Regions from separate parts of the Escherichia sp. B1147 genome, predicted to be linked through region 3. Evidence: predicted binding sites of a transcription regulator. Region 3 holds the regulator's gene; each other region holds the start of a gene.
The links. Region 3 encodes CRP, which controls carbon source genes, mostly activating them, when cyclic AMP is high. Its sites were predicted from a motif close to ATGTGANNNNNNTCACAT; they were not measured.

Region 1: the regulator CRP is predicted to act here: its motif matches at 7,634-7,651, upstream of focA (formate transporter FocA).
Region 2: the regulator CRP is predicted to act here: its motif matches at 2,001-2,018, upstream of ldtB (L,D-transpeptidase).

The regions. Positions count from the first base shown of each region.
Region 1 is NZ_LFHY01000011.1:25,948-36,380, reverse strand. It holds gene rpsA (30S ribosomal protein S1) at 1-181, opposite strand, end outside; gene cmk ((d)CMP kinase) at 292-975, opposite strand; gene ycaL (metallopeptidase YcaL) at 1,148-1,912, opposite strand; gene aroA (3-phosphoshikimate 1-carboxyvinyltransferase) at 2,081-3,364, opposite strand; gene serC (3-phosphoserine/phosphohydroxythreonine transaminase) at 3,435-4,523, opposite strand; gene A9180_RS09625 (DUF421 domain-containing protein) at 4,722-5,414, opposite strand; gene ycaO (30S ribosomal protein S12 methylthiotransferase accessory factor YcaO) at 5,544-7,304, shown strand; gene focA (formate transporter FocA) at 7,710-8,567, shown strand; gene pflB (formate C-acetyltransferase) at 8,622-10,433, shown strand, end outside.
Region 2 is NZ_LFHY01000018.1:50,832-61,264, forward strand. It holds gene A9180_RS19045 (anion transporter) at 1-790, shown strand, start outside; gene ldtB (L,D-transpeptidase) at 984-1,904, opposite strand; gene A9180_RS19055 (ABC-F family ATPase) at 2,123-3,715, shown strand; gene A9180_RS19060 (DUF6960 family protein) at 3,763-4,152, opposite strand; gene A9180_RS19065 (hypothetical protein) at 4,237-4,518, opposite strand; partial or broken gene A9180_RS24825 (hypothetical protein) at 4,634-4,759, shown strand; gene ybiV (sugar-phosphatase YbiV) at 4,788-5,603, opposite strand; gene A9180_RS19075 (glycyl radical protein) at 5,748-8,180, opposite strand; gene A9180_RS19080 (glycyl-radical enzyme activating protein) at 8,186-9,085, opposite strand; gene fsa (fructose-6-phosphate aldolase) at 9,215-9,877, shown strand; gene moeB (molybdopterin-synthase adenylyltransferase MoeB) at 10,067-10,433, opposite strand, start outside.
Region 3 is NZ_LFHY01000008.1:13,773-24,205, forward strand. It holds gene A9180_RS07410 (phosphoribulokinase) at 1-462, shown strand, start outside; gene A9180_RS07415 (OsmC family protein) at 517-921, opposite strand; gene crp (cAMP-activated global transcriptional regulator CRP) at 1,223-1,855, shown strand; gene A9180_RS07430 (YccS/YhfK family putative transporter) at 1,906-3,996, shown strand; gene argD (bifunctional acetylornithine/succinyldiaminopimelate transaminase) at 4,090-5,310, opposite strand; gene pabA (aminodeoxychorismate synthase component 2) at 5,396-5,959, opposite strand; gene A9180_RS07445 (putative adenosine monophosphate-protein transferase Fic) at 5,991-6,593, opposite strand; gene A9180_RS07450 (YhfG family protein) at 6,583-6,750, opposite strand; gene ppiA (peptidylprolyl isomerase A) at 6,855-7,427, opposite strand; gene tsgA (MFS transporter TsgA) at 7,692-8,873, shown strand; gene nirB (NADPH-nitrite reductase large subunit) at 9,135-10,433, shown strand, end outside.

The DNA of each region.
Region 1 (10,433 bases), on a different contig from region 3:
CCAGCTCGCCCTGGGCGTTTTTGAACTGCTCAGCCGGGATGGCAGACTCAGATTTCAGACCAGCGTCAACCAGTACTACGTCTTTGTCGATAGCAACAACAACGCCACGAACGATAGAACCCGGGCGGGTTTCGATTTCTTTTAAGGACTCTTCAAAGAGTTGAGCAAAAGATTCAGTCATGTTTAATCTTCAGGTTTATATTTAACGTCCACCTGGCTCCGTGCCGGATGGGGTTGTTTAACATACCCGCTGTCATTCCATTGCAACGGGGGTACTGCAAATTCGGTCGCTTATGCGAGAGCCAATTTTTGGCGCGCGTAGTGTAACGCTTTTTCAATCACTTGCTCAATGCTTAAGGTGGTGGAGTCCAACACTAAAGCATCGGCTGCCGGAACCAGGGGCGCTACCGCGCGATTACGATCGCGGTCGTCGCGTTCTTTGATCTCGGCCAAAAGGCGTTCAAAGTTAACACTAAAGCCCTTCTCCTGCAACTGTAGCATGCGGCGATGCGCACGTTCTTCCGAGGAGGCGTCAAGGAAAATTTTTACTGGCGCATCAGGGAATACCACTGTCCCCATATCGCGGCCATCGGCAATCAGACCTGGCAATTCGCGAAACGCACGTTGGCGACGCAATAATGCTTCTCGAACTCGAGGAAATGCGGCGACTTGTGAAGCGGCATTTGCCACTTCCTGGGTTCGAATTTCGCCGCTGACATCTTCCCCTTCGAGTATCACTTCCAGATTGCCATTGGTCGAAACAAAACGTACATCCAGATGAGATGCCAGCGGCACCAGCGCATCTTCCGAGGCCACATCAACATGGTGATGTAATGCAGCCAGTGCCAGTACGCGATAAATTGCACCCGAGTCCAGCAGATGCCATTGCAACGCTTCCGCCATAGCCTTACACAAGGTGCCCTTCCCTGCACCGCTTGGGCCATCAATGGTAATAACCGGGGCAATTGCCGTCATCTTTATCTCCTTAAAACAGGCGTACTGTTAACATAACCGCGCGCATTATACGCTTCAGGGCCACAAATCGTTAACGTTGTGTGCAAAAACTCGTTTTGTCTGTATTCAGATGGGGATTTATTGCGCAATTATAGCGGGCTGGCGAGGGACCAGCCCGAAAGATGACAATGATTTACTTACCGGAGGCGATACGCTCACGAATGTGTTGAGCGCGCTCTGTTGATGGTGGGTGGGAATCAAACATTGACTGGGTACGACCGCCATCCAGGCTGGCCAGTTTTTCAAAGCTACCTACCAGTCCCTGAGTGCTGATGCCACGTTTCTTCAGCAGATCAAAGGAGAAATCATCAGCTTCGGACTCTTTATCGCGGGAGTACTTAGCATTGATAGCGCCTTCTGCGATATCACCCAGTTGCGAACGAGAAAGCTGGGAAGCAACACCGCTGGTGGCGGAGATTGCATCGCGTGCGGCAACGATCGCATAAGAGGCTTTCATTTCAGCCAACGAGTGACCCAGCGCGACGTGACCCAGTTCATGGCCCAGAACGCCTTCAATTTCGTTGTCGTTCATCATGTCCATCAGACCACTGTAGACACGAACACAGCCGTTGGCCATCGCCCATGCGTTGACGTCGCTGGTCATATAAACCTTATAGTTGACCGGCGTACCGTTAATGTTGTTACCCAATGCTTTGGCGATTTTCGCCAGACGTTTACCATACTTACTGGATTTGCTTGCTACTTGATTGCCGCTGTCCATTTCGGCACAGCCCTGATTTGCAATGGCTTTTGCATCAGCATCGCTTAACGTTGCGGCTTTATAGGCATTTAAACCGGAGCTGATAGCCATATTGGTATCGATACCGTGCGTATTTTGACACCCTGTCAGTAATGCTGCAGAGGTCGCAATTGCCAGCAGTAATTTAGTATTCTTCATGTGAATCATCCGTTGATTAATCATATATAAATATTATATATCAACAAGTTACATTGACATCCAACGCTACCATCTATAAAAGTGACTCACAAGGTCCGAAAAAAAACGCCGACATTGTGTCGGCGTTTTGATAAAGAAAGGTTTGTCTATTTACCGCCCGATGTTCATTCAGGCTGGTTGGCTAATCTGCGCCAGTTGCTCGAAGTAATCCGGGAAGGTTTTAGCCGTACATTTTGGATCAAGTATCGTCACCGGTGTATCTGACAACGCCACCAGTGAGAAACACATCGCCATCCGGTGATCGTTATAAGTCGCAATCTCGGCGAATTTCAATTTTTCCGGCGGTGTGATACGAATAAAATCATGTCCTTCTTCTACCTCCGCACCGACTTTACGCAACTCTGTCGCCATCGCGAACAGACGATCCGTTTCTTTTACGCGCCAGTTATAAATATTGCGCAGCGTGGTGGTTCCTTTCGCAAAAAGCGCGGTCGTAGCAATGGTCATCGCTGCATCGGGAATATGGTTCATATCCATATCGATGGCGTTCAGTTCGCCACGCGTGCAGGCAATATAATCATCGCCCCAGCTAATAGTCGCCCCCATTTTTTCCAGTACATCAGCGAAGCGAATATCGCCCTGCATACTGTTACGGCCAATGCCAGTCACTTTTACCGTGCCGCCTTTGATCGCACCTGCTGCCAAAAAGTAAGAAGCGGAGGAAGCGTCTCCTTCCACTAAATAGCTGCCCGGTGATTGATAAGATTGGCCGCCTTTCACCACAAATTGTTGATAGCCCTGATTTTCAATCTCAACACCAAACGTTTTCATCAGGTTGAGTGTGATATCGATATAAGGTTTAGAAACCAGGTCGCCTTTAATACGAATAACTGTATCTTCCGGCGCCAGCGGCGCAGTCATCAATAGCGCGGTGAGGAACTGACTGGAAACGGAGCCATCAACTTCAACATTGCCGCCAGTAAAACCGCCCTGTAAACGCAGCGGCGGATAATTCTCTTGTTCCAGGTAAGTGATTTTTGCCCCCCCCTGGCAAAGTGCATCTACCAGATGACCAATTGGCCGCTCTTTCATACGCGGCTCACCAGTCAGGACAATATCATTGCTTCCCAGACAAAGTGCCGCCGCCAGCGGACGCATTGCCGTTCCGGCGTTACCAAGAAACAACTCCAGCGCGCTTTCTACGTGTAATGGGCCGCCGTTACCAATGATTTCGCAACGCGTACGATCGGCTGAAAGCGTATAGCTCACCCCTAACGCCTGCAGTGCATTCAGCATGTGGCGCACGTCATCGCTATCCAGCAGATTGGTTAATACTGTTTTGCCGTGCGCTAATGCCGCCAGCAATAAAGCGCGGTTAGAAACGCTCTTGGAACCGGGCAGATTAATAGTGCCATCGACACGGGCGATGGGTTGTAACGTCAGGGATTCCATGAACTCAACTCTCTACAACAGAAATAAAAACCCCACAGTCTGGCTGTGGGGATTACGCAAAATGTCGGCATTAGCCGTGACGACGTTCGAACTCAACCATGAAGTCTGTCAGTGCTTTAACGCCTTCCAGCGGCATGGCGTTATAAATAGAAGCGCGCATTCCGCCGACCACACGGTGACCTTTCAGCGCATGTAAGCCCGCAGCAAAAGACTCTTCAAGGAACAATTTATCAAGCGCGCTGTCGGCCAACTGGAACGGTACGTTCATCCGCGAACGGTTAGCTTTCGCTACATCATTCCGGTAGAAATCACTGTTATCAATCACCCCATACAGCAGTTCTGCTTTTTGCTGATTGATGTTGTCCATTGCAGCCACACCGCCGTTCGCTTTCAGCCATTTGAAGACCAAGCCAGATAAGTACCAGGCAAACGTTGGCGGTGTGTTAAACATGGAGTCGTTATCGTTGAGGATGGAGTAATCCAGAATCGATGGGCAGGCGATATTCGCTTTACCCAGCAAGTCTTCGCGAACAATAACAATCGTCAAGCCTGCCGGGCCGATATTTTTCTGAGCGCCAGCGTAAATCACACCATAACGGCTGACATCAATTGGACGGGAAAGAATCGTTGAAGAGAAGTCGGCAGCGACCACCACTTCTTTACCGAAGTCTGGTGTTTCATCGATAGCGATACCATCGATGGTTTCATTCGGGCAGTAATGCATATAAGCAGCATTATCAGAGAGTTGCCATTCACTCATTGGCTTAACAGCGCGAAGACCATCAACGGTCACTTTCGCATCAAACACATTTGGTGTGCAGTATTTTTTCGCTTCTTTGATAGCGCTTGCTGCCCAGTAACCCGCATCAACATAATCTGCGGTGGTTTTATCACCGAGAATATTTAGCGGTACAGCCGCAAATTGGCCGCGACCGCCGCCGTGGCAGAACAATACTTTGTAGTTGGAGGGGACGTTAAGAAGATCGCGCAAATCCTTCTCGGCTTCCTCTGCAACCTGAATGAACTCTTTGCCACGGTGGCTCACTTCCATCACCGACGTACCAAGACCGTTCCAGTCGCGAAGTTCCTGTTGAGCCTGTTTAAGCACCTCTGCCGGTAGCATTGCCGGACCAGAACTAAAATTGAAGATTTGAGCCATTTCCCCTCACCACGTTGCGTTGCTATTAACCCGCGGTCAATCGATTGCGACCACAGGTAATACATTATTCCTGTGGCTATCGGTTTTATCATTCAGTGACTCGCATCGCAATGAGTAAAACCGTTGAGGGCAAAAATGTGGCTTACATCACACAAAAGAATCTCTCGGATTATTAGCAAAAAACCGATGTTTTCGCTGTCAGGTCACCCGTTTTGCCCGACTTGCCTTAGTCCATTCTGGATTTGCACAGCGCGGACATAATTGTTTTTCTCCTGCGTTCATATGAATGATTTCACTGCAACGAATGCAGGCATAGTCCGCCGGCTCCGGCACCACTTTATAACGCTGAGTACAATCACTGGGTAAAATCAGTAAGCCCGGCTTCACCTTGTCATTTTCAAAGAAATAGACGCTGATTTGGCCATTGGTTTCGAGAATAGCCAAACGTACCTGCCCCAGTTGTTCCACGCCACGCAACCGTAGTTCCATAAAGAACTCAAATTCCGTCATGTTGGAGTTATTGAGTTTCGACCAGGCCAACTCGCCATCTTCAATAATGACAACAGGTTTACCTTCCAGCAAATCTACCAGTTTTTCACTGTGCGCCATCAACCACATCACCAGGCGGTATAACAACGCCAGGGTAATAAATACGATAAGCACCGGGACCATCGGCACATCGTCATAAAACGCCACATCCCCTGCCGCCGACCCCAGCGTCAGAATGATTAATACCTCAAATAGTGACATTTGTCGCACACCGCGTCTCCCTGTCATTTTGAGGAACAAAAAGACCAACACAAAGGTATAGAGACTGCGTAGGGCAACTTCGCCAAGGAAATCAAAAGGCACTTTATCGAATGCCATACGGTGGAGATCGAACGCCTTCATTTTTATACTCTTATCGTAGTTTATCCGCTAAAAGCATAGCTAACAGTTCATCGGCGTGGCGGCGGTGATAGCGCCTTTGAGATAAAACCCGTATTATTGCGCGCTTTCCGTACGACTAAAGTGATTTTCATGACGCAAACATTTATCCCCGGCAAAGATGCCGCTCTGGAAGACTCCATCGCTCGCTTCCAGCAAAAACTCTCCGACCTCGGTTTTCAGATTGAAGAGGCCTCATGGCTGAACCCAGTACCTAACGTCTGGTCGGTAAATATTCGCGACAAAGAGTGCGCCCTGTGTTTTACCAACGGTAAAGGCGCAACAAAAAAAGCAGCGCTGGCTTCTGCACTCGGTGAATATTTCGAGCGTCTCTCTACCAACTACTTTTTTGCTGACTTCTGGCTGGGCGAAACCATCGCCAACGGTCCGTTCGTGCATTATCCCAACGAAAAATGGTTCCCGCTGACCGAAAATGACGACGTGCCTGAAGGCCTGCTCGATGACCGTCTGCGCGCGTTTTACGATCCGGAAAATGAACTGACCGGCAGCATGCTAATTGATCTGCAATCAGGTAATGAAGATCGCGGAATTTGCGGCCTGCCTTTTACTCGCCAGTCCGACAATCAGACCGTTTATATTCCGATGAATATCATTGGTAACCTGTACGTCTCCAACGGTATGTCCGCAGGTAATACCCGCAACGAAGCGCGTGTTCAGGGATTGTCTGAAGTTTTCGAACGCTACGTGAAAAACCGCATTATTGCTGAAAGCATCAGCCTGCCAGAGATCCCGGCAGACGTGCTGGCGCGTTATCCGGCAGTTGTTGAAGCGATCGAAACACTGGAAGCGGAAGGTTTCCCGATCTTCGCTTATGACGGTTCGCTTGGCGGTCAGTATCCGGTTATCTGCGTGGTACTGTTCAATCCAGCTAACGGCACCTGTTTTGCCTCTTTCGGCGCGCATCCCGATTTTGGCGTTGCGCTGGAACGTACCGTAACCGAACTACTTCAGGGGCGTGGTCTGAAGGACCTGGATGTATTTACTCCGCCAACCTTTGATGATGAAGAAGTCGCTGAACATACTAACCTCGAAACGCACTTTATTGATTCCAGCGGTTTGATCTCCTGGGACCTGTTCAAGCAGGATGCCGATTATCCGTTTGTGGACTGGAGCTTCTCCGGCACCACTGAAGAAGAGTTTGCCACGCTGATGGCTATCTTCAAAAAGGAAGATAAAGAAGTTTATATTGCCGATTACGAGCATCTGGGTGTCTACGCTTGCCGCATTATCGTGCCAGGCATGTCCGACATTTATCCAGCTGAAGATTTATGGCTGGCAAATAACAGTATGGGCAGCCATTTACGTGAAACGATCCTTTCGCTGCCAGGCAGTGAGTGGGAAAAAGAAGATTATCTGAACCTCATCGAGCAACTGGATGAAGAAGGTTTTGACGACTTTACCCGCGTGCGTGAACTGTTGGGTCTGGCGACCGGACCGGATAACGGCTGGTACACTCTGCGTATCGGTGAACTGAAAGCCATGCTGGCGCTTGCTGGCGGCGATATGGAACAGGCTCTGGTCTGGACCGAATGGACGATGGAATTTAACTCATCGGTGTTCAGCCCTGAACGCGCCAACTATTATCGCTGCCTGCAAACTTTATTGCTGCTTGCTCAGGAAGAAGATCGTCAACCGCTGCAATATCTGAATGCATTTATTCGTATGTACGGTGCAGATGCGGTTGAGGCTGCCAGTGCGGCAATGAGCGGCGAAGCGGCGTTTTATGGCTTGCAACCCGTGGACAGCGATCTACACGCGTTTGCCGCGCATCAGTCGCTGTTGAAGGCCTACGAAAAGCTGCAGCGCGCCAAAGCGGCATTCTGGGCAAAATAAAATCAAATAGCCTACGCAATGTAGGCTTAATGATTCGTCTGAGTTATATTACGGGGCGTTTTTTTAATGCCCCGCTTTACATATATTTGCATTAATAAAATATTTGTAATTATAAAGTTAAATATCGGTAATTTGTATTTAATAAATACGATCGATATTGTTACTTTATTTGTCTGGTGCTCCCTTTTAATTAACTGTTTTAGCGGAGGATGCGGAAAAAATTCAACTCATTTGTTAATTTTTAAAATTTATTTTTATTTGGATAATCAAATATTTACTCCGTATTTGCATAAAAACCATGCGAGTTGCGGGCCTATAAGCCAGGCGAGATATGATCTATATCAATTTCTCATCTATAATGCTTTGTTAGTATCTCGTCGCCGACTTAATAAAGAGAGAGTTAGTGTGAAAGCTGACAACCCTTTTGATCTTTTACTTCCTGCAGCGATGGCCAAAGTGGCCGAAGAGGCAGGTGTCTATAAAGCAACGAAACATCCGCTTAAGACTTTCTATCTGGCGATTACTGCCGGTGTTTTCATCTCAATCGCATTCGTCTTCTATATCACAGCAACCACCGGCACAGGCACAATGCCCTTTGGCATGGCGAAACTGGTTGGCGGCATTTGCTTCTCTCTGGGGCTGATTCTTTGTGTTGTCTGCGGTGCCGATCTCTTCACTTCCACTGTACTGATCGTTGTTGCCAAGGCGAGCGGGCGTATCACCTGGGGTCAGTTGGCGAAAAACTGGCTAAATGTCTATTTTGGCAACCTGGTCGGCGCACTGTTATTTGTGCTGTTGATGTGGCTTTCTGGCGAGTATATGACCGCGAATGGTCAATGGGGGCTGAACGTCCTACAAACCGCCGACCACAAAGTACACCATACTTTTATTGAGGCCGTCTGCCTCGGTATCCTGGCAAACCTGATGGTATGCCTGGCAGTATGGATGAGTTATTCTGGCCGCAGCCTGATGGACAAAGCGTTTATCATGGTGCTGCCGGTCGCGATGTTTGTTGCCAGCGGTTTTGAGCACAGTATCGCAAACATGTTTATGATCCCTATGGGTATTGTAATCCGCGACTTCGCATCTCCGGAATTCTGGACCGCAGTCGGTTCAGCACCGGAAAATTTTTCTCACCTGACCGTGATGAACTTCATCACTGATAACCTGATTCCGGTTACGATCGGCAACATTATCGGCGGAGGTTTGTTGGTTGGGTTGACATACTGGGTCATTTACCTGCGTGAAAACGACCACCATTAATGGTTGTCGAAGTACGCAGTAAATAAAAAATCCACTTAAGAAGGTAGGTGTTACATGTCCGAGCTTAATGAAAAGTTAGCCACAGCCTGGGAAGGTTTTACCAAAGGTGACTGGCAGAATGAAGTAAACGTCCGTGACTTCATTCAGAAAAACTACACTCCGTACGAGGGTGACGAGTCCTTCCTGGCTGGCGCTACTGAAGCGACCACTACCCTGTGGGACAAAGTAATGGAAGGCGTTAAACTGGAAAACCGCACTCACGCGCCAGTTGACTTTGACACCGCTGTTGCTTCCACCATCACCTCTCACGACGCTGGCTACATCAACAAGCAGCTTGAGAAAATCGTTGGTCTGCAGACTGAAGCTCCGCTGAAACGTGCTCTTATCCCGTTCGGTGGTATCAAAATGATCGAAGGTTCCTGCAAAGCGTACAACCGCGAACTGGATCCGATGATCAAAAAAATCTTCACTGAATACCGTAAAACTCACAACCAGGGCGTGTTCGACGTTTACACTCCGGACATCCTGCGTTGCCGTAAATCTGGTGTTCTGACCGGTCTGCCAGATGCGTATGGCCGTGGTCGTATCATCGGTGACTACCGTCGCGTTGCGCTGTACGGTATCGACTACCTGATGAAAGACAAGCTGGCACAGTTCACCTCTCTGCAGGCTGACCTGGAAAACGGCGTAAACCTGGAACAGACTATTCGTCTGCGCGAAGAAATCGCTGAACAGCACCGCGCTCTGGGTCAGATGAAAGAAATGGCTGCTAAATACGGCTACGACATCTCTGGTCCGGCTACCAACGCTCAGGAAGCTATCCAGTGGACTTACTTCGGCTACCTGGCTGCTGTTAAGTCTCAGAACGGTGCTGCAATGTCCTTCGGTCGTACCTCCACCTTCCTGGACGTATACATCGAACGTGACCTGAAAGCTGGCAAGATCACCGAACAAGAAGCGCAGGAAATGGTTGACCACCTGGTCATGAAACTGCGTATGGTTCGCTTCCTGCGTACTCCGGAGTACGATGAACTGTTCTCTGGCGACCCGATCTGGGCAACCGAATCTATCGGTGGTATGGGCCTCGACGGTCGTACGCTGGTTACCAAAAACAGCTTCCGTTTCCTGAACACCCTGTACACCATGGGTCCGTCTCCGGAACCGAACATGACCATTCTGTGGTCTGAAAAACTGCCGCTGAACTTCAAGAAATTCGCCGCTAAAGTGTCCATCGACACCTCTTCTCTGCAGTATGAGAACGATGACCTGATGCGTCCGGACTTCAACAACGATGACTACGCTATCGCTTGCTGCGTAAGCCCGATGATCGTTGGTAAACAAATGCAGTTCTTCGGTGCGCGTGCAAACCTGGCGAAAACCATGCTGTACGCAATCAACGGCGGTGTTGATGAAAAACTGAAAATGCAGGTTGGTCCGAAGTCTGAACCGATCAAAGGCGACCTCCTGAACTACGATGAAGTGATGGAGCGCATGGATCACTTCATGGACTGGCTGGCTAAACAGTACATCACTGCACTGAACATCATCCACTACATGCACGACAAGTACAGCTACGAAGCCTCTCTGATGGCGCTGCACGACCGTGACGTTATCCGCACCATGGCGTGTGGTATCGCTGGTCTGTCCGTTGCTGCTGACTCCCTGTCTGCAATCAAATATGCGAAAGTTAAACCGATTCGTGACGAAGACGGTCTGGCTATCGACTTCGAAATCGAAGGCGAATACCCGCAGTTTGGTAACAACGATCCGCGTGTAGATGACCTGGCTGTTGACCTGGTAGAACGTTTCATGAAGAAAATTCAGAAACTGCACACCTACCGTGACGCTATCCCGACTCAGTCTGTT
Region 2 (10,433 bases), on a different contig from region 3:
CACGCTAAAAAGACTGTGTGAGATACCGGTTAATCGGCTGATTATTTTCGAGGCGCTGGCGGTGAATGCCGGATCGTTGCTGACGCCGATTGGCAATCCGCAAAATATCCTAATCTGGGGATGCTCTGGTCTTTCGTTTGTCGGTTTTATTGCCCAAATGGCTCCGCTGGCTGGTGCGATGATGCTGACACTACTGCTGCTGTGTTGGTGTTGCTTCCCTGGAAAGGCGCTGCAATATCATACGGGTACGCAAATGCCGGAGTGGAAACCACGACTGGTGTGGAGTTGTCTGGGGTTGTATATCGTCTTTCTTATGGCACTTGAGCTAAAACAAGAGCTGTGGGGACTGGTGATTGTGGCGGCGGGGTTTACGCTGCTGGCGCGTCGCGTGATACTGAGTGTGGACTGGACGCTGCTGCTGGTGTTTATGGCGATGTTTATTGACGTCCATTTACTGACCCAGCTTCCGGCATTACAGGGCGTGTTGAGCAACGTGAGTCATTTATCTGAACCTGGATTATGGCTGACGGCGATTGGTTTATCGCAGGTAATCAGTAACGTGCCGAGCACGATTTTGCTGCTGAACTATGTGCCGCCGTCATTGTTGCTGGCATGGGCGGTAAACGTAGGTGGCTTTGGTTTATTACCCGGATCGCTGGCAAATTTGATTGCGTTACGGATGGCGAACGATCGCCGTATCTGGTGGCGTTTCCATCTCTATTCAATACCGATGCTGCTGTGGGCGGCGCTGGTGGGATATGTTTTGTTGGTGATGATCCCGGCAGTGTAAGAGCCGGCAAATAAAAAAGGCGGATTATGAGTCCGCCTCTGATTGTTGGTAATACGCGCTTTGTTCATGCCGGATGCGGCGTTAACGCCTTATCCGGCCTACAAAATCAATATATCGCAGGTTCTTCGTAGGCCTGATAAGCGTAGCGCATCAGGCGGATTATTACTCCGCCTTTTGCTTTACGTTTTGACGATTAATTCAGACGAACCGGCATCCCGGAACGGTTTTTAATCGCTTCATCCAGAACAACCTGATCAACGTCTGGCTGGCCAGTTACTGTCTGCACGCTCTTCGTCAGAGTAATCGGTACAATTTCCTTACCTTCAAACTGGGCTTCGGTGGTAGACAGTGGGTTATGGACTTCAATGTAACGGCTGCCGTCTGGCTCAGTAGTCGCTTTTACCGGCTCATCAATAAACTGCACGCGAGTACCGACTGGCACTTTCTCGAACAGGAATTTAATGTCTTCGTTACGCAGACGTACACAGCCGTGGCTTACGCGCAAACCGATACCGAAGTTAGCGTTGGTGCCGTGGATAGCGTACAGGCGACCGATGTACAGTGCGTACAGCCCCATCGGGTTATCCGGGCCAGCCGGAACGACAGCCGGAAGCGGTTCGCCCGCTGCGCGGTACTCTGCGTGCATTTTGGCGGTCGGTGTCCAGGTCGGGCCTGCTTTCTTACGCTCTACTTTGGTGGTCCAGTTGATAGGTGTGTCTTTACCTAACTGACCAATGCCGATCGGCAGCACGATAACGGTGTTGGTCCCTTTCGGATAGTAATACAGACGCATCTCTGCGCTGTTAATCACAATGCCTTCATGCACAGTGTCCGGCAGGATCAGTTGCTGCGGAATGTTCAGTACGGTGCCGCCTTTCGGCAGGAAGGTATCTACTCCAGGGTTCGCTTCCATCATGTTGGAAAGCCCCATCTGGTACTCGGCCGCAAAATACTCCAGCGGCTGAGTGTTACCTTCAGGGATAGTGATCACCTGATTCTGACCAACCAGGCGACTCCCGTCGGTTGGCAGAGGATAAGTTACCGCAGAGGCGGTACTGCAAAAGCCGACAACAGCGAAGGCCGCTGCGAATAATGTTTTCAATTTCATATTCATGTTAAGCGAGATTTAGTGCCTGGCAGGCCATTAGGTTGAGAATCTTAGAGTATTGGAAGCGCATTATATGTTCATTCCAGCTAACAGTGAAATCAGATGTGTACGAAATCACATTTTTTGCCTTTGGGAAGAGTGTAGACCTTAAGCGGCAAGCGGGATCTTCTTTCAGACTTATGGCATAATACGCGGTTTGTCATATCTCTTTTCAGGATACGCCTGTGTTAGTTTCCAGTAACGTCACCATGCAGTTCGGCAGTAAGCCGTTGTTTGAAAACATTTCCGTCAAATTTGGCGGCGGCAACCGTTACGGCCTGATTGGCGCGAACGGTAGTGGTAAATCCACCTTTATGAAAATCCTCGGCGGCGACCTTGAGCCGACGCTGGGTAACGTTTCCCTCGATCCGAATGAGCGCATTGGTAAGCTGCGCCAGGATCAATTTGCCTTTGAAGAGTACACCGTGCTGGATACGGTGATCATGGGGCATAAAGAGTTGTGGGAAGTGAAGCAGGAGCGCGACCGCATCTATGCTTTGCCGGAAATGAGCGAAGAAGATGGCTATAAAGTGGCCGATCTGGAAGTGAAATACGGCGAAATGGACGGTTACTCTGCGGAAGCGCGCGCCGGTGAGTTGTTGCTCGGCGTGGGTATTCCAGTGGAACAACACTACGGTCCAATGAGCGAAGTGGCGCCAGGCTGGAAACTGCGTGTGTTGCTGGCGCAGGCGCTGTTTGCCGATCCGGACATCCTCCTTCTCGACGAACCGACCAACAACCTGGACATCGACACTATTCGCTGGCTGGAACAGGTGCTGAACGAGCGTGACAGCACCATGATCATCATTTCGCACGACCGTCACTTCCTCAACATGGTTTGTACCCACATGGCGGATCTGGATTACGGCGAACTGCGCGTTTATCCGGGTAACTACGATGAGTACATGACGGCGGCGACCCAGGCGCGCGAACGTCTACTGGCTGATAACGCCAAGAAGAAAGCGCAGATTGCCGAGCTGCAATCCTTCGTTAGCCGCTTTAGCGCTAACGCCTCGAAATCTCGTCAGGCAACTTCGCGTGCGCGTCAGATTGATAAAATCAAACTGGAAGAGGTAAAAGCCTCCAGCCGTCAGAACCCGTTCATCCGTTTTGAGCAGGATAAGAAACTGTTCCGTAACGCGCTGGAAGTAGAAGGGCTGACCAAAGGGTTTGATAACGGTCCGCTGTTTAAAAATCTCAACCTGCTGCTGGAAGTGGGTGAAAAGCTGGCGGTGCTCGGTACCAACGGCGTCGGTAAATCTACGCTGCTGAAAACGCTGGTGGGCGATCTGCAACCGGATAGCGGCACCGTAAAATGGTCTGAGAACGCGCGCATTGGTTACTATGCGCAGGATCACGAATATGAGTTCGATAATGATCTGACCGTGTTCGAATGGATGAGCCAGTGGAAGCAGGAAGGCGATGACGAGCAGGCGGTGCGCAGCATTCTTGGCCGTTTGTTGTTCAGCCAGGACGACATCAAAAAACCTGCCAAAGTGCTTTCCGGTGGTGAAAAAGGCCGTATGCTGTTTGGTAAGTTAATGATGCAGAAACCGAATATTCTGATCATGGACGAACCGACCAACCACCTGGATATGGAATCTATCGAGTCGCTGAACATGGCGCTGGAACTGTATCAGGGTACGCTGATCTTTGTTTCTCACGACCGTGAGTTTGTAAGTTCACTGGCGACCCGCATTCTGGAAATCACTCCGGAACGCGTGATCGACTTTAGCGGTAATTACGAAGATTATCTGCGTAGCAGAGGGATCGAGTAATATTATGCTGGCTCTACAGAGGTAATCTCTGTGGGGCCGCGCTACATTCAAGGTATATTATGTGGAAGAGACAGCTCACTTTCTGAATATCGACTGGATGATCGTTTACCTTCAAAGTTTATAAAATAAAGGGGTGTCTCATTTTTAAAATGCCAATAAATATCAATAATTGTGCCCACACTATTCTTTGTTTTAACCCAAACAGATTGATTAATATAAAATTTCAAATCCGGCACGGTGTGATATATCACTGGATCGATTTTAAATGTTTTCTCGCCATAGATTACTGAACACCATTTATCATCAATTCTTATACATTTAAATATCTTTCCTGCTGGTTTTAAGTTAATAAACTCCAGGAGATCATCAGGCGAGACTAAATGACTTCCATGTTCAGGATACCAGTTACATATACCATAATGCTCAATAACCTCCAGATTTTTAATCTCCATAATATGTATGTCCTGATTTTTATAAGCTAAACATCTTCGCTAGGGTAATTTTCAATGTTATTTATAATTTCATGGCATTCTCATTAACATTTCTTTTAATCTGGTTATAAGGGTTAAATCGTTATTGCAATCCAAAGGCGTTAAATAGCCCAGGGCCGGAACTTTATTCTCAATCCAGGCAAGATAATACCCCTCACCAATCTTTCCATAAATGACACTTGCCAATATTAAATCATTATTAAATTTCCTTGCTAATTCTTGTACTTTTTCAATGTCTTTATACTCTTTATATAAATTTGAGAAAATAATCCAATTATCATTTCCTGAGTAGTATATTTCCAAGTGATGCATTTTGATAACCCTTAAATAATGTTAGATCAAAACCTATTGTATCCCTTGCTAAAGGCGTAGAGATATTAGCATGCCCTGTATTGACTTCCCAGCCTCCGATCTGATGAGTAACATTATGCAAGTCGGTGAAACAACGTTTATGAAATTGCGTGATCCCCTTGATAATGAATATTACTTACAGAGACCTGGAACCACATTAGTGGTTGAGCTGATTGAAGAAGATGAGTGTAACGCTCATTGAGAAATCGGGGCAATTGCCCCGGCTCTCGTTAAAGAGTAAAAGGCGGTTTATTTTCCAGCACTGCCTGAATCACATTCAGCGCGCCTTCATGATTATTGTCATCCGTAGCGTAATGAGCGATTTGTTTAATACTTTCAGCAGCATTGCCCATCGCAAAAGAATAACGCGCCATTTTTAACATTTCGGCGTCGTTACCGCTGTCGCCAATCGCTACCACATTTTGCGGTGACAAATCCCAGCGTTTTATCAACCGTGAAATACCGTTCGCTTTATGCAGGCCGGGTATAATCAGGTCAATAAACCCAAAACCACTGGTCACCGGTTTCATAATTCCGTCGAGTGCAATGTGCAGTTTGTCTATCACTAATGGGATTTGTTCATCCGGCAGGTTGAGCGAAAATTTGAACAGCACATCGTCAATGTCCTGGTAATCCTTTACAGGTTTCAGGCGATGGTAGTGTTTTGCCATCAGGGCGACAAAAGCTTCTGGCGCATTCTCACTGACATAGGCACTTTGCAGACCACAGGCGACAAAATTTAGCTGTTTATCTTTCAGCAGCTCACCAATGACAATTTGCGATTCATGCCGGGTCAACTCGCCGTGAAACAGTTGTTTGCCATGTTCGTAAACCAGCGCGCCGTTTTCTGCGACAAATGAGATTTCATCCTTTAGCTCAGGAAAGAAGGAAATAAGCTGATAATACTGATTACCACTGGCGACAACGAACTCAATACCGCGTTTTTTAAATTCCTGATACTGCGCCATAAAACGCTCATGATTGTACGTTTTGGCGTCGTTTAGAAAAGTACCGTCCATGTCTGTGACGATAACTTTTACGCTCATAGAAGTGCTCCTGGCAATGAATGCAAACCGCCACAGTGTAATAACAATGTGACGCAGGACACAAATTTATTTCGAATGAAAGAGAGAGTGAAATTGATGATGTGAATGATTTGGCCCGGCGACGCCGCCGCCGGGCTGAGGGGATTACAGCATATGTTCGGTACGGGCGATGATATCGTCCTGCGCTTCCGGCGACAGGGCGGTGAAGAAGGCGGAATAGCCCGCGACGCGTACCACCAGATCGCGGTATTGATCCGGATGTTTTTTCGCTTCCAGCAATGTTTCGCGGGAAACAATGTTGTACTGAATGTGCCAGCCTTTATGCACTTCAAAGAAGGTGCGCAGCAGGATCATCAGTTTCTGCTTGTCAGATTCATTTTCCAGCGTCGCCGGATTCAGTTTCTGGTTGAGCAACACGCCGCCAAGAATCGCTGCCGTAGGCAGTTTCCCCACCGAGCCAATGACCGCCGTTGGGCCGAGATGGTCGGTACCGGAGGCTGGGCTTGCGCCTTCTGCCAGCGGGGTATGCGCTTTACGCCCGTCCGGCGTTGCCATCGTCTGCGCGCCAAACGGTACGTTGGCGGAAATAGATGATGTACCTGCGTAATAATTGCCGCCGATCGGGCCACGACCGTAGCGTGGGTTATGGTACTGTTTCAGTTCGTCGATATAGGTCTGATAAGCGCGAGCCAGCAGCGTATCGACGCTATCATCGTCATTGCCGTACTTCGGCGCGCCGTTAATAAGACGCTGACGCAACTGCTCGTGAGTCAGACCGTCGAAGTCTTCCGCCAGTGCGGTAGCCAGTTGTTGCTGACCAATCGCACCCTGTTCAAATACCAGTTTCTTCACTGCCGCCAGGCTGTTGCCGAGGTTAGCAATACCGACCTGTAAGCCAGATACCCAGTCATATTTTGCGCCACCTTGCTTAATACTCTTCGCCCGCTCAATACAGTCATCCACCAGCGCCGAGCAGAGAATATCGTGCACGTTTTCTTCCAGCATGGTATCGACGACATATTCGATTTCGATTGATTTGCGGGTGTAGTAACGGATTTGTGTATCCCACGCGTCCATTACTTCATCGAAGTTGTTGAAGTTACCCGCTGACAACGCTTTTTCTTGTGGCAGGAACACTTTGCCGCTGGTGGCATCACGACCGCCTTCCAGCGCCGCCAGCATTACGCGGGCGAAGTTGATAAAGCTCATGCCGGTGCAGCGATAGCCCCATTTACCGCCGACGGCGGTTTCGATACAGCCAATCGCTGCGTAGTCGTAAGCGTCCTGCGGTTCAATACCGAGTTTGATAAATTCTGGGATCACGATTTCATCGTTGTTGAACGCGGGCATCCCGAAGCCGCAGCGGATCACCTGCACGCAGGCGTCGAGGAAATCGTTGCTCATTCCCGCGTGGTAGCGCACGCTGAGGTTAGGCTGCGTCGAACGTAGGCGACCGCAGGATTCGAGGATCGCGTAAGAGAGTGGATTCACTGCGTCCATCGGCTGACCATCAACCAGATTTTGCCCACCAATGGTGACGTTCTGATACAGCGGGCTTCCCGCAGAGGCTTTTGAGTGCGAGCCGGAGCGGATCTTGTTCACTTCCAGCAGTTTCAGCCAGCAACTATGTAGCATTTCGATGGCGTGTTCACGATCCAGCGTCTGGTTGAGTTCAACGTCGCGACGATAGTACGGATAGAGATACTGGTCCATACGACCAAACGACACCGAGTGACCGTTAGATTCAATCTGCAAAATCAACTGGATGAAGTAGCACAGTTGCAGCGCCTGCCAGAAAGTCTGCGGCGGCTGGTGGGCGATAAGGTCGCAGTTTTCTGCTATCGCCAGCAGTTCATCGCGACGGCTTTCGCGGGTTTCGGTGGCGGCCATTTCACGCGCCAGAGCAGCGAAACGTTCAATGTGTTCACTGACGGCCACCAGTACGATATCTATAGCTTTCAGGAACTGCTCGCCATGCAAATCTTCCAGCACTGTCAGGTTAATACGCGAGCGACGCTCCGCCACTTTCTCGCGCAGACCATCAAGCCCTTTTTCCAGCAACAGCGGGAAATTGACTGCCAGGTGCGCGTCGCCGGAAGTCATATTGCCTTCCGCTTTAATGATTCCGGTCGCCAGTAGGCCTTTTTGCTCATCGGTAAACATGCCATAGCAGCGATCCTGTACGGTCTGACCGCGCCACCACGGGCATACTTCATGCAGAACACGTTTGTTCTCTTCGCTCACTGCAAAACCAGCGCCGGGACGATCCGCCAGATCATCAATCTCTTTTTCGATCCACGACACGGTATATTCCGGGAAGATCGGCGCGGCGCGAACTTCGCTTGCCTGGTTGCCGATGATCAACTCATCGTGTTTGATCCAGATGGTGCGGTTAGCCAGGTGGTGTGCCAGCGCCAGCGCGCGACGTACCGGGATTGGCTTATCGAGATGTTGTTGATACATCTCGGTATAGTGCTGCGCGCGTTCGGTACAGACCGGCGGTTTCACAATATGCACCAGCGCGTTTTTGTGCGCTTTAATGCGGTCGCTGAGGGTGTCCAGTTTCAGTGTTGTCATGATTGTTATCCTCGTAAGGTCGCGGTTAACCCTTTCTGGCAGGCATACTGCTGGGCAAAGTCGAGCAGTTCTGGCGCATCAAGCGGTTTTTCCGGGGCGTCATAGGGCAGATTAAGTAAGTGATATTTGTTGATGCCCAGCGTGTGGTAGGGCAAGAAATGGATTTCGTTAACGTGCAGTTCACTGGCGGCAAAATCAGTAATGGCTTTCACCGCGGCTTCATCGGCATTAAAGCCTTGAATCAGTGGCACGCGAATAATGATTTTTTTGCCCGCCGCCGCGAGTTTTTTCAGGTTATCCAGTACTCTCGCAGCATTGCCGTCGGTCCACTGTTTAAACGGCACGTCGGCAACGTGTTTTAAATCGGCAAGAAACAGATCAATATACGGCAGAGAAGGGGCGATATATTTCCACGGCACATGCAGACAGGTTTCTACCGCAGTATGAATACCAGCCTCGTGGCTGGCTTGCAGTAGTGCCATTGCCATTTCCGGCTGCATAAACGGCTCACCACCGGAAAGCGTTAAGCCACCGCCGCTGCGATCGTAAAACGGTTTGTCGCGCAGAACGGTCGCCATGATCTCCTCAACGCTTTTCGCTTCACCGCACACGGTTAATGCCTGAGTCGGACAGCAGTCGGTCAGTGCCGTCAAATGTTCAGGCGTTAATTTTTCCCTATGAATAAGCAAGCCATTCAGCGCGCGCTCAATCACTTCCGGCGCGGTCTTCGAGCATAGTTCGCAACCTTCCAGGCACAGACGCGCGTCATATAGCAGGTCCTGCGTGCGGGCGCGGCTTTCCGGGTTCTGACACCAGCGGCAGCCCAGTGAGCACCCCTTAAGAAAAACTACCGTGCGGATACCGGGACCGTCGTGGGTCGAATAGCGCTGAATATTGAAAATCATAGAAGCCCTCTCTTTTCGTTCAAGCATTAAAATACTTTCGAATGAAAGTTAGATTGATGTGCGTCAACTGTTCAGAGAGTTTTCTCGTGATAGTCTGCATTCAGACAAAAGTAGATTTAGAGGATGACTATGGAACTGTATCTGGATACTTCAGACGTCGCCGCAGTGAAGGCGCTGGCGCGTGTTTTTCCGTTGGCGGGCGTGACCACTAACCCAAGTATTGTGGCGGCAGGTAAGAAGCCTCTGGAAGTTTTACTTCCTGAGTTACATGAGGCAATGGGCGGACAGGGGCGTTTGTTTGCCCAGGTCATGTCTACTACTGCTGAAGGTATGGTGAATGATGCGCGTAAACTGCGCTCTATTATTACGGATATCGTGGTTAAAGTACCTGTGACTGCCGAAGGGCTGGCAGCGATTAAGCTATTAAAAGCGGAAGGTATTCCGACGCTGGGTACGGCGGTGTATGGCGCAGCGCAAGGGCTGTTGTCGGCGCTGGCAGGTGCGGAGTATGTTGCGCCTTACGTCAACCGAATTGATGCCCAGGGCGGAAGTGGTATTCAGACGGTGACCGACTTACACCAGTTGCTGAAAATGCATGCGCCACAGGCGAAAGTGCTGGCAGCCAGTTTCAAAACCCCGCGTCAGGCGTTGGACTGCTTACTGGCAGGATGTGAATCAATCACGCTGCCGCTGGATGTTGCGCAACAGATGATTAGCTATCCGGCAGTTGATGCCGCTGTAGCGAAGTTTGAGCAGGACTGGCAGGGGGCTTTTGGCAGAACGTCGCTTTAACAGGGCGCTTGTCATCCTCATAAATTAATTATGACCTGGCGGAGGGCAACAATGCCCGATGCGGCGCTGTCGCGTCTTATCAGGCCTGGAAATCTGTGTTCGAACCGTAGGTCGGATAAGGCGTTTACGCCGCATCCGACATCAGGAACACATTGCCGGATGCGGCGCCTGGCGCGTAACAGATGGCAATTACTGCCCGCACACCTCACATCCCGGATTGCGCATCAGTTTCATTTCACGGAACTGACAGGTCATCGCATCGTACATAACGATTTTTCCGCTGGCAGGTTTGCCATAACCGGCCAGCAGTTTAATCGCTTCCATTGCCTGTAATGAACCAATCACCCCAATCAACGGTGCCATCACGCCCGCTTCTACGCAGGTTAACGCGTTTTCGCCAAACAGACGACTCAGACAACGGTAACATGGCTCGCCATCCTGGTAAGTAAAAACGGTGATTTGACCTTCCATACGAATTGCCGCGCCGGAAACCAGCGGCACCTTTGCGGCAAAACAGCCTGCGTTAAGTTGATTACGTACCGCAACGTTATCCGTA
Region 3 (10,433 bases):
GTCACACCACAACATAACGTCGCGCAGCATGTGGATTTACTGGTAGGCGTAGTGCCTATCGTTAACCTGGAGTGGATTCAAAAGCTTATCCGTGACACCGGCGAGCGCGGACACTCACGAGAAGCGGTGATGGACTCGGTTGTACGTTCAATGGAAGACTATATCAACTACATCACGCCGCAGTTTTCCCGCACCCATCTTAACTTCCAGCGCGTCCCCACCGTCGACACTTCAAACCCCTTCGCCGCAAAAGGCATTCCATCGCTGGATGAAAGCTTTGTGGTGATTCATTTTCGTAATCTGGAGGGGATCGATTTCCCCTGGCTGCTGGCGATGTTGCAAGGTTCGTTCATTTCCCACATCAATACATTAGTGGTGCCGGGAGGCAAAATGGGTCTGGCAATGGAGTTAATTATGCTGCCGCTGGTGCAACGACTGATGGAAGGGAAGAAAATCGAGTAACTTCACCAATAAGCCGGATAAAATACTATCCGGCATCACAACGGGGTAGTTAAATCACGCAGCAACCACTTCATAAGAGTGGGTAATATTCACCGCTTTTTCCAGCATCAGCGCCACTGAACAATATTTCTCAGCAGAGAGATCCACCGCACGCGCAACCGCTGCATCCTTCAAGTCGCGACCGGTGACGATAAAATGCAAATTGATATGGGTAAACAGGCGCGGTGCCTCTTCGCGGCGTTCAGAGGTCAGTTTTACTTCACAATCGACCACATCCTGACGCCCCTTCTGCAGGATAGAAACCACATCAATGGCGCTACAGCCACCCGCCGCCATCAGCACCATTTCCATCGGGCTTGGCGCTTTATCGCCAGAGTTACCATCCATTAAAATCTGGTGACCAGAGGCGGATTCGCCCAGAAAAGTTAACCCTTCAACCCACTTTACACGCGCTTGCATAATCGAAACTCCATTGCGTCAGTTTTCCTGACAGAGTACGCGTACTGACCAAATCGCGCAACGGAAGGCGACCTGGGTCATGCTGAAGCGAGACACCAGGAGACACAAAGCGAAAGCTATGCTAAAACAGTCGGGATGCTACAGTAATACATTGATGTACTGCATGTATGTAAAGGACGTCACATTACCGTGCAGTTCAGTTGATAGCCCCTTCCCAGGTAGCGGGAAGCACATTTCGGCAATCCAGAGACAGCGGCGTTTTCTGGCTCTGGAGAAAGCTTATAACAGAGGATAACCGCGCATGGTGCTTGGCAAACCGCAAACAGACCCGACTCTCGAATGGTTCTTGTCTCATTGCCACATTCATAAGTACCCATCCAAGAGCACGCTTATTCACCAGGGTGAAAAAGCGGAAACGCTGTACTACATCGTTAAAGGCTCTGTGGCAGTGCTGATCAAAGACGAGGAGGGTAAAGAAATGATCCTCTCCTATCTGAATCAGGGTGATTTTATTGGCGAATTGGGCCTGTTTGAAGAAGGCCAGGAACGTAGCGCATGGGTACGTGCAAAAACCGCCTGTGAAGTAGCTGAAATTTCCTACAAAAAATTTCGTCAATTAATTCAGGTGAACCCGGATATTCTGATGCGTCTCTCCGCGCAAATGGCGCGTCGTCTGCAAGTCACTTCAGAGAAAGTCGGAAACCTTGCGTTCCTCGACGTTACAGGTCGCATCGCGCAGACGCTGCTGAATCTGGCGAAACAACCCGATGCAATGACTCACCCGGACGGTATGCAAATTAAAATTACCCGTCAGGAAATTGGTCAAATTGTCGGCTGTTCTCGTGAAACCGTAGGGCGCATTCTGAAGATGCTGGAAGATCAGAACCTGATCTCCGCACACGGTAAAACCATCGTCGTTTACGGCACTCGTTAATCCCGTCGGAGTGGCGCGTTACCTGGTAGCGCGCCATTTTGTTTAAACCGATGTGGCGCAGACTGATTTATCATCCTGATATCAACTATGCACTACGACAAACTCTGGTGCTATGTTTGCCCGTGGCCGTTGGTCTGTTGTTTGGCGAATTAAGACTCGGCCTGCTGTTTTCACTCGTCCCTGCCTGTTGCAACATTGCGGGGCTTGATACCCCCCATAAACGTTTTTTCAAACGCCTGATTATTGGCGCGTCGCTGTTTGCTACCTGTAGCTTACTGACACAGCTGCTGTTGGAAAAAGATATCCCCCTGCCCTTTTTGCTGACCGGGTTAACGCTGGTACTTGGCGTCACTGCCGAGCTTGGGCCATTGCACGCAAAATTGCTTCCCGCATCGTTACTCGCCGCCATTTTTACACTCAGTCTGGCGGGATATATGCCGGTCTGGGAACCGTTGCTCATCTACGCGTTAGGCACGCTCTGGTACGGACTGTTTAACTGGTTCTGGTTCTGGCTCTGGCGCGAACAGCCCCTACGCGAGTCACTTAGTCTGCTCTACCGTGAACTGGCTGATTACTGTGAAATCAAATACAGTCTGCTCACTCAGCATACCGATCCTGAAAAAGCACTCCCGCCACTGCTGGTACGCCAGCAAAAAGCGGTCGATTTGATTACCCAGTGCTATCAGCAAATGCACATGCTTTCCGCGCAAAATAATACCGATTACAAGCGGATGTTGCGCATTTTTCAGGAAGCACTGGATTTACAGGAACATATTTCGGTCAGTTTGCATCAACCTGAAGAGGTGCAAAAGCTGGTCGAGCGTAGCCATGCAGAAGAAGTTATCCGCTGGAATGCGCAAACCGTCGCCGCTCGCCTGCGCGTGCTGGCTGATGACATTCTTTACCATCGCCTGCCGACGCGTTTTACGATGGAAAAGCAAATTGGCGCACTGGAGAAAATCGCCCGCCAGCATCCGGATAACCCTGTGGGGCAATTCTGCTACTGGCACTTCAGCCGCATCGCTCGAGTGCTGCGTACCCAGAAACCGCTTTATGCCCGCGATCTGCTGGCGGATAAACAGCGACGAATGCCGTTACTTCCGGCGCTAAAAAGTTATCTTTCCCTGAAATCGCCAGCACTACGTAATGCCGGACGACTGAGCGTGATGTTAAGCGTTGCCAGTTTGATGGGGACCGCGCTGCATCTGCCGAAGTCGTATTGGATCCTGATGACGGTGTTGCTGGTGACACAGAATGGTTACGGCGCGACCCGTCTGAGGATTGTGAATCGCTCCGTGGGGACCGTGGTCGGGTTAATCATTGCGGGCGTGGCGCTGCACTTTAAAATTCCCGAAGGTTACACCCTGACGTTGATGCTGTTTACCACGCTCGCCAGCTATCTGATATTGCGCAAAAACTACGGCTGGGCGACAGTCGGCTTTACCATTACCGCGGTGTATACCCTGCAACTGTTGTGGCTAAACGGCGAGCAATACATCATTCCCCGTCTTATCGATACCATTATTGGTTGTTTGATTGCCTTCGGCGGCACGGTATGGCTGTGGCCGCAGTGGCAGAGTGGTTTATTGCGTAAAAACGCCCATGACGCCTTAGAAACCTACCAGGAAGCGATTCGTCTGATCCTGAGTAAAGATCCACAACCTACGCCACTGGCCTGGCAGCGAATGCGGGTAAATCAGGCACATAACACTCTGTATAACTCATTAAATCAGGCGATGCAGGAACCGGCGTTTAATAGCCATTATCTGGCAGACATGAAACTGTGGGTAACGCACAGTCAGTTTATTGTTGAACATATTAATGCCATGACCACGCTGGCGCGGGAGCACCGGGCATTGCCGCCGGAGCTGGCGCAGGAGTATTTGCAGTCTTGTGAAATCGCTATTCAACGCTGTCAGCAGCGGCTGGAGTATGACGAACCGGGTAGTTCTGGTGACGCCAATATCATAGACTCGCCAGAGATGCTGCCGCACGAAGGCGCGGCTGGTACCCTGGAACAGCATTTACAACGGGTTATTGGCCATCTGAATACGATGCACACCATTTCAGCGATGGCCTGGCGGCAGCGACCGCATCACGGGATTTGGTTGAATCGGAAGTTACGGGATTCGAAGGCGTAATATCATCATTGCCAGAAGCAAACCGTAGGTCGGATAAGGCGTTCACGCCGCATCCGACACCCTTTGCCTGATGCGACGCTTACCGCGTCTTATTTACGCCCCAACCACCTTCGCCACCGCGTTGGCAAAACGTTGCATCCCTTCATCAATATCCGCATCTTCCACCACCAGCGACGGTGCAAAACGCATCACATCCGGTCCGGCATTCAGCACCATTACGCCAGCCTCTGCGCCCGAATACAGGAAATCACGCGCCCGACCTTTGTACTGCGGCTTAAGCTCTGCGCCAATCAACAACCCCATACCGCGAATATCGCTAAACACATCAAACTGCTGATCTACCTTCTGCAAATGGTCAACAAAACGCTGGCGTTTCGCGTGAATGCCTTCCAGCACTTCAGGGGTATTGATGATATCAAACGCCGCGCCCGCTACTGCACAGGCCAGAGGATTACCGCCGTAGGTGGAACCGTGAGAACCAGGATGAAACGCAGAAGCAATTTCCGCCGTGGTCAGCATGGCGCTAATCGGGAAGCCGCCGCCTAACGCTTTCGCAGAGGTCAGAATATCCGGCGTCACACCGTAGTGCATGTAAGCAAACAAATCGCCTGTCCGCCCCATCCCGCACTGCACTTCATCAAACACCAATAATGCCTGATGTTGATCGCACAGCTCGCGCAAGCCCTGCAAAAACTCTGGCGTCGCAGCCGTCACGCCGCCCTCGCCCTGGATCGGCTCAACCACCACCGCACAGGTGTGATCATCCATCACCGCTTTCACTGCGTGGAGATCGTTAAAGGGAACGTGAATGATGTCTGCCGGTTTCGGCCCAAAGCCGTCGGAATATTTTGGCTGCCCACCCACCGAAACGGTAAACAGCGAGCGACCATGAAAAGCGTTATGGAAGGCAATAATTTTGGTTTTGAACGGGCTATGACGCACACAGGCGTAATGGCGTGCCAGTTTAAAGGCGGTTTCGTTAGCTTCCGTGCCGGAGTTCATAAACACCACGCGTTCGGCAAACGTCGCCTCAATCAGTTTGCGCCCAAGACGCAGCGCCGGTTCATTGGTGAAAACGTTACTGATATGCCACAGAGTTTCGCCCTGGGTTTTTAACGCGTTCACCAGCGCAGGATGGCAATGGCCCAACGCCGTAACTGCAATGCCACCCGCGAAATCGACATACTCCTTGCCTTGCTGATCCCAGATTCGGCTGCCCTGACCTTTTACCGGAATGAACTCTGCCGGTGCATAAATCGGCAGGATCACTTCATCGAAAGTCGCGCGTGTAATTGCTGTTTGTTCAATTGCCATCTCATGATCACCCTGTTACGCATAAATAAATGTGAAATTATAATCACAAAATATGCATAAAAAATCACTTAATAGCAATCAGAAATCAGCGATGCAGGAAATTAGCCAGCAGTTGATGTCCTTGTTCGCTAAGAATACTTTCTGGATGGAACTGCACACCTTCCAGATCCCACTGGCGATGGCGAATCCCCATAATCTCGCGGGTTTCGCTCCAGGCCGTCACTTCAAAGCACGCTGGTAATGAGTCAGGTTCCACCACCAGCGAATGGTAGCGTGTCACGGTAAGTGGATTTGCCAGCCCCCGAAATACGCCCTCACCGTTATGTGTAATCGGCGAGGTTTTGCCGTGCATAACCTTTGCGGCGCGCACAACTTTACCGCCAAATGCCTGCGCCATTGCCTGATGACCGAGGCAGACGCCAAGAATCGGCAAGCGCCCAGCATAGTGGCGAATAACGTCAAGGGAGATCCCGGCTTCATCTGGCGTACAGGGGCCGGGTGAGATGACAATTTTTTGTGGTTTAAGGGCGTCGATATCCGCCAGCGTCAACGCATCGTTGCGCTTAACCAGCACATCCACCCCCAGTTCACAAAAGTACTGGTAGAGGTTCCAGGTAAAAGAATCGTAGTTATCTATAAGCAGGATCATGGCGGCTCCGGTACGAAAGAACCGCGCTATTTTACTCAGATTCCCCGGCTTCGCTTACCACTTTGCTAAATATCGTCTGCAGCGCGGTGAGATCCCCCATTGCTCCACTCTGATTTGCCTGATTCCAGGCCTCTTTTTCGATACCCTGCCAGCTCAGTTGATATCCGGCATGAATCGCCAGTTGCTCGAAGAAGATCCGCTGTGCCAGACCACTTCCCACCCGGAAGGGATGCAGCACGTTGATTTCACAATAGTAATGCGCCAGCCGCTCGACGAACTTCGCTTTCTCCAGGCCAACCAGATAACCTTCTTCCTCCAGATCCTGCATCAGGGCATTGCCCTCTTTTTCGATATAAGCAAAGTGGCAGAACGGCGTATCGCCCTGATAAATATCAACTTCACGCAGTTGCCCTGCCCAGTCGAAAATATCCTGATACAGCTGGCGATGGATAGTGCGCAAATGCGGTAAACCGCGCACCAGCGGACCAAGCTCAATGGTCGCAGCACGCAGCGCCGTCATTTCGTAAGCGGCCTGTTCCAGCCGCTGCTGCTGGCGGATGTTCAGCCGGTTACGCATGATATCAAGGCCGGGATAGAGATACGGGTCGCGCCCTTCGCCGAATTTATCGCTCATAATGCCTCCTCAGCTCTTCAATGCGTGCTAAAGCCTCTGCGGCAGTAAGAGTGACTAATGGCATCTCGACGCCTTCAAGGTGGCGGCTGGCCTGGAAATTACGATTACGCTGAAGCTCCCAGAGACGGGACTTTTGCTTATCGGTGAGTTTCTTCACTTGATGCCTCCCTGAACGTGTCCGTTTGCCACAAGTATAAGCGGCAAATCCAGGTTACGCCGGGAGAGCAGAGGCGCGGACAAGATTGCCCGCGCGCGAAATTCTTACGGCAGGACTTTAGCAGAAAGGATAACTACCGGTTTTGACGGCACATTCTGGTACGGGCCAACGTCATGGGTCGGCACCTGGGAAATCTTGTCAGCAACATCCATGCCTTTCACCACTTTCCCAAACACCGCGTAACCGAAATCACGCTGACCGTGGTCGAGGAAGGCATTGTCGGCTACGTTGATAAAGAACTGACTGGTGGCGCTGTCTTTGTCCGCAGTACGCGCCATAGCAATAGTGCCACGCGTATTGCGCAGACCGTTATCAGCCTCATTTTTGATCGGCGGATTCGGTTTTTTCTGCTGCATCTGCTCGGTAAATCCACCGCCCTGAATCATAAAGCCCGGGATCACCCGGTGAAAAGTGGTGTTGTTATAAAAGCCGCTGTTCACATAATCGACGAAATTTTGCACTGATACTGGCGCTTTCTGACTATCCAGCTCCAGTTCGATATTACCAGCAGAGGTTGTTAACAATACGTGCGGATCCCCTTTCGCTGCCATTGCTTCAGGTGAGAGAGCAGAAAGAGCGAAAACAGCTACAACAGCTGCCAGGGTCGATTTGAACATGAGATTTCCTTAACTGTGCAGAAAAAAAGCAAGTGGAGAGATTCTAAATAGCCTTCAATGACAAGGCCATTCCTTTACCTAATTTTACGTACTTGAAATATATGTAACCTGATGATCACTTATATTCCGTGATCAGAATCACTTTAAATATTGCAAATTAGCAACCGTTTGCAATTAGATATTTAAACAGATCACAAAATCACCTAAAATCGCCCGCTCGCGGCATATCCACTATGCCATTTTATCTTTAAACGCAGGCCAATCATGACTAACAGCAATCGCATCAAGCTCACATGGATTAGCTTTCTCTCCTACGCACTGACCGGTGCGTTGGTTATTGTCACCGGGATGGTGATGGGAAATATCGCCGATTATTTCAATCTGCCTGTTTCCAGTATGAGTAACACCTTCACCTTCCTCAATGCCGGCATTTTAATCTCAATCTTCCTCAACGCCTGGCTGATGGAAATCGTCCCGTTGAAAACGCAGTTACGTTTTGGCTTTCTCCTGATGGTGCTGGCGGTTGCTGCTTTGATGTTCAGCCACAGCCTGGCGCTTTTCTCGGCAGCGATGTTCATTCTCGGGGTGGTCAGCGGCATCACCATGTCGATTGGTACATTCCTGATAACACAAATGTACGAAGGGCGTCAGCGCGGTTCTCGCCTGTTATTTACCGACTCCTTCTTCAGTATGGCCGGGATGATTTTCCCAATGATCGCCGCGTTTCTGTTGGCGCGCAGCATTGAGTGGTACTGGGTTTATGCCTGCATCGGACTGGTGTACGTCGCTATCTTTATTCTGACCTTCGGCTGTGAATTCCCGGCACTGGGTAAACATGCGCCAAAAACTGACGCTCCGGTAGCGAAAGAGAAATGGGGGATCGGCGTGCTGTTTCTTTCTATTGCGGCGCTGTGCTACATCCTCGGTCAGTTAGGTTTTATCTCCTGGGTGCCGGAATATGCCAAAGGCCTCGGTATGAGCCTGAACGACGCAGGTACGCTGGTAAGCAACTTCTGGATGTCGTACATGGTTGGCATGTGGGCATTCAGCTTTATTCTTCGCTTCTTTGATCTGCAACGCATTCTGACCGTACTGGCTGGGCTGGCCGCAATTCTGATGTATGTCTTTAACACTGGAACACCAGCACACATGGCATGGTCCATTCTCGCTCTGGGCTTCTTCTCCAGCGCAATCTATACCACTATCATCACCCTGGGTTCCCAGCAGACCAAAGTACCGTCACCAAAACTGGTTAACTTCGTACTTACCTGCGGGACCATCGGCACCATGTTGACCTTTGTGGTTACCGGACCGATTGTTGAACATAGCGGTCCGCAGGCGGCACTGCTTACCGCAAACGGTCTGTACGCTGTCGTCTTTGTGATGTGCTTCTTGTTAGGTTTTGTCAGCCGTCACCGTCAGCATAACACCCTGACCTCTCATTAATTGCTCATGCCGGGCGGCGCTATCGTCGTCCGGCTTTTTCTTCTCTTCCACCGCAGCGTGCCTTCATCTCTATAAAACCTTTCATTTTGTCTGTTTTTTGCACAAACATGAAATGTCAGACAATTCCGTGACTTAAGAAAATTTATACAAATCAGCAATATACCACTTAAGAGGTATATAAAGGTGAATTTGATTTACATCAATAAGCGGGGTTGCTGAATCGTTAAGGTAGGCGGTAATAGAAAAGAAATCGAGGCAAAAATGAGCAAAGTCAGACTCGCAATTATCGGTAACGGTATGGTCGGCCATCGCTTTATCGAAGATCTTCTTGATAAATCTGATGCGGCCAACTTTGATATTACCGTTTTCTGTGAAGAACCGCGCATCGCTTATGACCGCGTACACCTCTCGTCTTACTTCTCTCACCACACCGCCGAAGAGCTGTCGCTGGTGCGCGAAGGCTTTTACGAGAAACACGGCATTAAAGTTCTGGTCGGCGAACGCGCTATCACCATTAACCGTCAGGAGAAGGTGATCCACTCCAGCGCCGGGCGTACCGTTTATTATGACAAGCTGATCATGGCGACCGGATCGTACCCGTGGATCCCGCCGATCAAAGGTTCTGATACTCAGGACTGCTTTGTCTATCGCACCATTGAAGACCTCAACGCTATTGAGTCTTGCGCCCGTCGCAGCAAGCGCGGTGCCGTTGTTGGCGGCGGCCTGTTAGGTCTGGAAGCCGCTGGCGCACTGAAAAACTTAGGCATCGAAACCCACGTTATCGAATTTGCCCCAATGCTGATGGCGGAACAGCTTGATCAGATGGGCGGCGAGCAGCTGCGTCGCAAAATCGAAAGCATGGGCGTGCGCGTTCACACCAGCAAAAACACCCTTGAGATTGTGCAGGAAGGCGTTGAAGCGCGTAAAACTATGCGTTTTGCCGACGGTAGCGAGCTGGAAGTCGACTTTATCGTCTTCTCTACCGGTATCCGTCCGCGCGATAAACTGGCAACCCAGTGTGGTCTGGACGTTGCTCCGCGTGGGGGTATCGTCATTAATGATTCCTGCCAGACTTCCGATCCGGATATCTACGCTATCGGTGAATGCGCAAGCTGGAACAACCGTGTATTTGGTCTGGTAGCGCCAGGCTACAAAATGGCGCAGGTCGCCGTTGACCACATTCTCGGCAGCGAAAACGCCTTTGAAGGTGCAGACCTTAGCGCCAAGTTGAAACTGCTGGGCGTGGACGTTGGCGGTATTGGCGATGCGCATGGTCGTACACCAGGCGCTCGTAGCTATGTTTACCTCGACGAAAGCAAAGAGATCTACAAACGCCTGGTTGTCAGCGAAGACAACAAAACGCTGCTCGGTGCGGTACTGGTGGGCGATACCAGCGACTACGGCAACCTGCTGCAACTGGTATTGAATGCTATCGAACTGCCGGAAAACCCGGATTCTCTGATCCTGCCAGCGCACTCTGGTAGCGGTAAGCCGTCTATCGGTGTAGATAAACTGCCGGACAGCGCACAAATCTGCTCCTGCTTCGACGTCACCAAAGGC